Regions from separate parts of the Cryptobacterium curtum DSM 15641 genome, predicted to be linked through region 1. Evidence: predicted binding sites of a transcription regulator. Region 1 holds the regulator's gene; the other holds the start of a gene.
What was found. Region 1 encodes LexA, which represses DNA repair genes until DNA is damaged. Its sites were predicted from a motif close to CNAACANNTGTTNG; they were not measured.
Positions count from the first base shown of each region.

Region 2: a site for LexA is predicted at 2,330-2,343, ahead of ruvC (crossover junction endodeoxyribonuclease RuvC). Genes of this name have one in related genera too.

Region 1 is NC_013170.1:851,805-855,228, reverse strand. Features, by position in the region: gene miaA (tRNA (adenosine(37)-N6)-dimethylallyltransferase MiaA) at 1-874, shown strand, start outside; gene lexA (transcriptional repressor LexA) at 1,120-1,758, opposite strand; gene CCUR_RS03670 (hypothetical protein) at 1,867-2,232, shown strand; gene nrdR (transcriptional regulator NrdR) at 2,321-2,764, shown strand; gene dut (dUTP diphosphatase) at 2,768-3,217, shown strand.
Region 2 is NC_013170.1:1,451,820-1,455,243, forward strand. Features, by position in the region: gene CCUR_RS06375 (hypothetical protein) at 1-51, opposite strand, end outside; gene ruvB (Holliday junction branch migration DNA helicase RuvB) at 99-1,127, opposite strand; gene ruvA (Holliday junction branch migration protein RuvA) at 1,197-1,781, opposite strand; gene ruvC (crossover junction endodeoxyribonuclease RuvC) at 1,778-2,302, opposite strand; gene CCUR_RS06395 (metal-dependent transcriptional regulator) at 2,453-2,857, opposite strand; gene sufU (Fe-S cluster assembly sulfur transfer protein SufU) at 3,129-3,424, opposite strand, start outside.

The sequences.
Region 1 (3,424 bases):
TGATCTTGCACAGGCGGTGGCACAAGCTATTTCAGGAGCGGTCTTAAGCGCCGATAGCATGCAGGTGTATCGCGGTATGGATATTGGAACAGGAAAGTTACCGCCAGCCGAACGTGTTGTTGATCATTATGGATTTGACCTTGTTGATCCTGGTGAGCCGTTTTCAGCTGCTATATTTCAGACCTATGGCCGGTCCATTATCGATGAACTTGCGCAAGAAAATCGCCCCTGTGTACTGTGTGGTGGGACTGGTTTTTATATTCGTGCCGTTATTGATAACTATACCTTTCCCGCGGGTGAGCAAGTTAATAATCCAATACGTGATACGTATCTGGCGCTATGGCAGGCAGAAGGCAGTCAAGCATTGTGGCAACGTCTTTTTGTGCGCGATCCCGATTCGGCGCGGGTCATTCATCCACATGATACAAAGCGCGTTATCCGCGCATTTGAATTGCTTGATCAGGGTACGTCGTATGCGTATCAGCGGCAAAAACTTGCAACCATTGATGAATTTTATACAGCAACCCATATTGGTATTGCTATTGATCCTGATGTTCTGCGACAGCGCATTGATCAGCGGGTCGATACGATGATAGAAGCAGGTCTTGTTGATGAGGTGTCTGGGCTGCTTGATGCCGGTTTTCGCAGTGGTATTACTGCTCCTCAGGCAATTGGCTATAAAGAAATAGTGGCCTTTCTTGATGGACTCTGTACGCTTGATGAGGCTATTGAAAAGATTAAAACAGCGACAAAGCAATATGCCAAACGGCAACGCACCTGGTTTCGCAAAGACACGCGCATTCATTGGATTGATGGTACTAATAGAGCTGTGTCAGACATACTTGCCCAGGCACTTGCTATCTGTACGGTATAGAGATGTTCACTTTCGATAAAGGAACGTTTCATATGCTATGTAGGCATCTGAAAAGTTGTTCTATGCTGTGGTTTGTCTACCAAATAAATAATCGATGCAGCAAAAGGAGATACCCATTCTTTCCCTGAGGAATACGGGTATCAATTTAACTTTGTATTGCACGTAAATACACCCTTTTGATGGGGCACTAGTTGGATACGCGTCTTGTATCTATTTTCTTGAAAACTTGTAGGGTAGGGGCTCGCTTAGCGTATCGGTCTGAAGAGTGCCACAACCTTGCCGACAATCGTGCAATCCCGAACAATAATCGGTTCCATCGATGAATTTTCAGGCTGAAGCCGTATATGGTCTGCCTCGCGATAGAAGCGTTTAACGGTGGCGCCGTCATCGATAAGTGCAACAACAATTTCGCCATTTACTGCGGTGGGTTGTTCCTTTACTACAAGATAATCGCCGTCATTGATACCGGCTTCAATCATTGATTCGCCGTGAACGGAAAGAAGAAATGAAGCAGCATCGCCGACAATTTCCGTTGGAAGTGAAATATGATCGGTAATGTTTTCTTCAGCTAGTATCGGTTCTCCTGCAGCTACATCGCCCACTAAGGGCAACGTAACAACGTTGTAGGGGGTGTCGACCAGCGCAGAAGGTTGTCCCATAGATTCCGCAGCAGCACCTGTGAGGGTAATAGAGCGCGATTTCAGCGGATCACGATTAATAAGCCCCTTTTCTTCGAGAGCACGAAGATGCACATGAACGGTAGAAGGGGAGCGCAGGCCTAATTTATTGCAGACCTCGCGCACGGTTGGACCGTATCCCTTTTCTTCAATAAATTCTTCAATGCAAGAAAGTACCTGTTGCTGGCGTTTTGTCAGATCGTTCATGTTCATTTCCTTTTTACGAACAAATGTTTGATTTTTCATTGACAAGAACTTTTGTTCGATTTAGAGTATACACGAACAGAAGTTCTTATCAAGTCAGAAGGAGCGAAAATGAACGGATCACAGCGTGACTACCGAGTGATGGGTTCCTCAGCACTGGTTGCTGCTCATAAAGCACCGACGGTATCCGTTATCGATTTCGCCCAGGCACAGCGCACATTTGCGCAAGCAGAACAGTTGTATGAACCAGCCATATCTGACATTTTATACAGCAAAGTTATGCGCTTTATCGATACCACCCAGCGTCTTTTTTATCAGGCTGTTGACTTCGTTCGGACAAGCGATATCGCCGCCGATATTAAGAAGCATGATTTAAGTGGCTATGGCTATCGTGAAAAACCGTCATTGTTCACAAATGTTGGTGCCGCTGCGGTCTATGTTCTTATTGCCGCTGGTGCACTGATTGCTATTCTCTAAGTACAGCAAATCATATCTAACCAGTTGTATCAGCTCGCATAAACGTGATGTTATAATGCATGCCGTCTCACAAACCGAGAGGACTGACATGCGTTGCCCTTCATGTGGAAACACTGATTCAAAAGTAGTTGATTCTCGACCTTCAGAGGATGGGGCTTCTATACGCCGTCGTCGCGAATGCCTTTCATGTGGTCGTCGTTTTACTACCTACGAACGGCTCGGTGAAAATCCCCTTATCGTTTTGAAGTCCGATGGCTCATCTGAGGTATATCATCGCGATAAAATTCTTCATGGTGTGTATATTGCTTGCGCGAAGCGTCATATTGCCCCTGAACAGGTAAATGATCTTGTTGATGACCTCGAAGCAGAATTGCGTAACAGCAATCGCACTGAAATCCAGTCAAAAGAACTTGGCGATATGGTTCTTGCGCGTCTTGCTGATCTTGATGAGGTTGCTTACATCAGATTTGCAAGCGTGTATAAAGATTTCAAAACGGTCGATGAGTTTGCTAAAGCCTTGAAAGGTCTCTAGTTTATGGATACCACTCAAATCCCTTTGCCGATTAAAAAGTTAACGGCCGAAGCTGTTATACCGCATGCTGCGTATGCCGGTGATGCTGGTATCGATTTGCGCGCTTCAGCTCCGCTTACACTTCAACCATTCGAACGAGCTCTTATCCCAACAGGACTTGCTGTTGCAATACCTCATGGGTATGCCGGTTTTGTTCTTCCACGAAGTGGATCCGCCATTAAACATGGTTTGTCACTAGTTAATACGCCCGGACTTATTGATAGCGGCTATCGTGGTGAACTGAAGTGTATCGCTATCAATCTTGATCCTCATACACCAATTAACATACAGGTTGGAGATCGCATCGCTCAGTTGGTTATCATGAAAGTTGAGTCTCCAACAATTATCGAGACAGACGAACTCGATGAAACTGAACGCGGGACGGGTGGATTTGGTAGTAGTGGCCTCAATTAGACTAACTGAGTATCATAAAAGTGTAAAAGTAGGCCTTAAAACGGCTTAGAATGCGTATAACCAGTTCAAAAGCTATTTTTAATCCATTAATTACGTTAATCTGCGCCATATCCGCTGTTTTATGAACCGATATTGGCTTATACGTGTCTTTGTAGAACAAAACCGGTTCTCTGAGTGTATAGATGAAAACAGTAGCCTTTGAAATCC
Region 2 (3,424 bases), 600 kb from region 1:
GGCTTCAACCAGCTGCATGATAAGCCGCATTAGATAATCTCGTTCAAACATACTGCTCCTTGTTGTGCTGCCAGGTGCCTGCACCAACCAGCCGCTACTTAGTGGGGCTTGTCACTCGGCGCAAGAATACCTAGATGATGATAAGCGCGATCCGTTGCCTGTCGGCCTTTCGGCGTCCGAATGAGCAACCCCTGCTGCATCAGATACGGCTCATAGACATCTTCAAGCGAATCAGGATCTTCTGACAACGCCGAAGCAAGCGTAGAAAGCCCTACTGGTTGTCCACCAAACTGCTGGCAAAGTAACTGCAAGATACGATTATCTACAGCATCAAGGCCAAGAGAGTCTACCTCGAAAAAGCTCAATGCTTCAGCGGCACAGTCTTCATCGATACTGCCATTTCCTTTGACTTGCGCCCAATCACGGACACGCTTCAAGAGACGATTTGCTAAACGTGGTGTCCCTCGGCTCCGGCGAGCAATCTCAAGAGCCCCTTCAGCATCTATAGACACCTCGAGAATTTCTGCCGAACGAACAACAATGGCAGAAAGCTCTTCAGGTGTGTAATAGTTCAAGCGGAAGGCAATGCCAAAACGATCACGCAAAGGACCGGTAAGCAGACCGGTGCGTGTAGTGGCACCGATAAGAGTAAACTTCGGCAGATCGAGCCTGATAGAACGGGCAGCAGGGCCCTTACCAACAACAATATCGAGCGCATAGTCCTCAAGCGCTGGATACAGGACTTCTTCCACCATTCGATTCATTCGATGAATTTCATCAATAAAAAGAACGTCGCCATCTTCCAGATTTGTGAGAATAGCAGCAAGATCGCCCGTCCGTGCAATTGCTGGCCCGCTGGTTGTTTTGATGTGAGCACCCATTTCGTTGGCTACCACCGTTGCAAGGGTAGTCTTGCCTAAACCCGGAGGACCCGAAAACAAGATATGATCGACAACATCCTCACGCTGTTGAGCAGCCTTGATAAGAATACGAAGGCTATCTTTAATTTTCGTTTGACCAAGATAGTCCTCAAGCATACGAGGACGCAAACTTCTATCAAGAGCAAGATCGTCTTCGGTTAACTCCACCGAGGCAATACGTTGGTGCTGGTTATCCGGAGAGATCATCGTCTGCCCCCCCTCTGATGCCGACGATGCGTCGAATATAGTCCCTTCGATGCGTATGCCGTCGGACACTTATTCCCCCAATCGTTTCAGCGCATATTGAACAAGCGATGCTTCTGTCGCATCTTTTGGCGCCCCTTTGAGTGCCAACTCAGCTTCTGTCGATGAAAATCCTAAAGCAAGCAGATCATCGAGAGCCCGATGATGTAGTTGTGTATCACTCGGTACTGCCATTTGATCAGATGTCTGCTCGGCAACATCAAGCGAACCTTGTAGTTCAAGAATAATGCGCTGTGCCGTCTTTTTTCCAATGCCGGGAATGCGCGATACCCCTGTTACATCGTTGGTCATGATAGCAGACGTCAATGCATCGGGAGTAAATGACGAAAGCGCTGATAACGCAACTTTTGGACCGATACCTGAAACGCTGAGGAGTTTTTCGAAAAGGGCTTTTTCTTTTACCGATGTAAACCCAAACAGCGTGAGTGCATCTTCGCGCACCTGCAAATAGGTATGAATCTGCACGGTAACACCAACCGAAGGGAGCCGCGAGAGAGATTGGGTTGACATGCCGACGGAAAATCCGACACCACCGACGTCAAGAACTATACCGTCTGCCTCCCGTGCTACTAAAGTTCCTTTCAGTGAGGCTATCACGATATCGGCCCTTTCATCGATATAGGAGTTACGGGAGTACACACGCCTTCATGTGTGGTGTAGCAAATAGCAGCTGCCAAGGCGTCAGCCGCATGGTCGGGCTGTGGTTCAGTTGCTAAACCAAGAATTTGCGCCACCATGTACTGTACTTGATGCTTATCGGCTGAACCTGTACCAACAACTGCCATTTTAATAGCACTCGGCGTATATTCCCCCACCTGAATTTTGCCTTGCGCACAAGCAACTAACGCGGCACCACGTGCTTGCCCGGTTGCAAAGGCGCTGGTTACATTGTTGCCAAACCATATTGTTTCGATGCCAACACAAGCTGGACGATAATGGTTAATAACGGCCCCTATTTGTTCGTAAATCTTGTTCAGGCGCGACGAAAGCGGCTGCGCAGCCGTGGTAACAATACAACCGTATGCCTCGCAGGACAGGCGTAAACCCGTTTGATTCACAATGCCCCATCCTGTATGAGCAAGGCCGGGATCAATTCCCATGACAATACGCGATTCCATAGTTCCCCAACCACTCAGTTAATAATACAAACATCTGTTCGAATCATACCATATCAACAGCTGAAAAAATACCAACTCAGTAGACAGAATTGTGGCGTATTGTTAGCACATTTCTAGCAGGGTCGAGAATGCGCCTCGACAAGCCGCCTGCTATTTAGACTCAAGTCCTTTAATGTAGGCAATCCACTTCTCGTAGGAAGCGTCGCTGATATCGTGCTCGATCAGGCATGCTTCAGTATCAGCGGTTTCTTCATCGATACCCAAGATATCGTGTAAAAAGCCGAATAGGAGCATATGGTGATCCAGCACTTTGCGCCCATATTCATAGCCAACTGACGTTAACGTAATATCGCCATAATAGGGCTGGTCAAGCATTCCTGCTGCCTTCAGACTCGATACGGCCTTACTGACTGACGCCTTTGACACACCAAGGTCGGTCGCCACATCAACAGAGCGAACCGGCGTTTTATCGGTTCCCCCAAGGCGAACGATTGATTCAAGATAATCCTCGTGCGATTCCGACATAACCGGACGAGCTTGACGATGCTTATCCATAGCTTCCCCTATCGTTGCTCACACTTTGATAGCCACGTAAAACGCAGTATCCGTCTGCCCATTTCTTAATATAGCATTCTCTCACCTGGTAGAAAGAAACAGTGTGGTGAAAAATGGTCTCTTCGAAGAAGTTATGCAGTCCGCACCCTATAGATCTTGTGCGTCTACAAGTTGCGGCTAAGCAGAAGGCTAAATATCGATCAAAGATCAAGCTCGCGCCCTATAGGTTTGTGCACCTGTGCGTGGTTATGCAGTTATGCGTCTCGTCTTCCTATCCGTTCTGCGCATCCTGCGCAGCAGAAATGCTCTGATCAAGCATGGTGAGTGCAGTACGCCAACCAAGTTCAGCACACTTTACGCGTGCGGGCATCAAAGCAATGCTTTTCAGCTGAGCCGCCTCGCCGAGTTCTTCAAGTTCTGCATCGGTAGCATTACCCACAATCATGCGAAGGAAAATATCACAGAGATGCCGGGCATTCTCAACCGTTTCATCGGTAATCAGGTCAGCCATAATATCGGCCGAAGCTTGGCTAACAGCACAGCCACTTCCCACAAATGCAGCTTCTT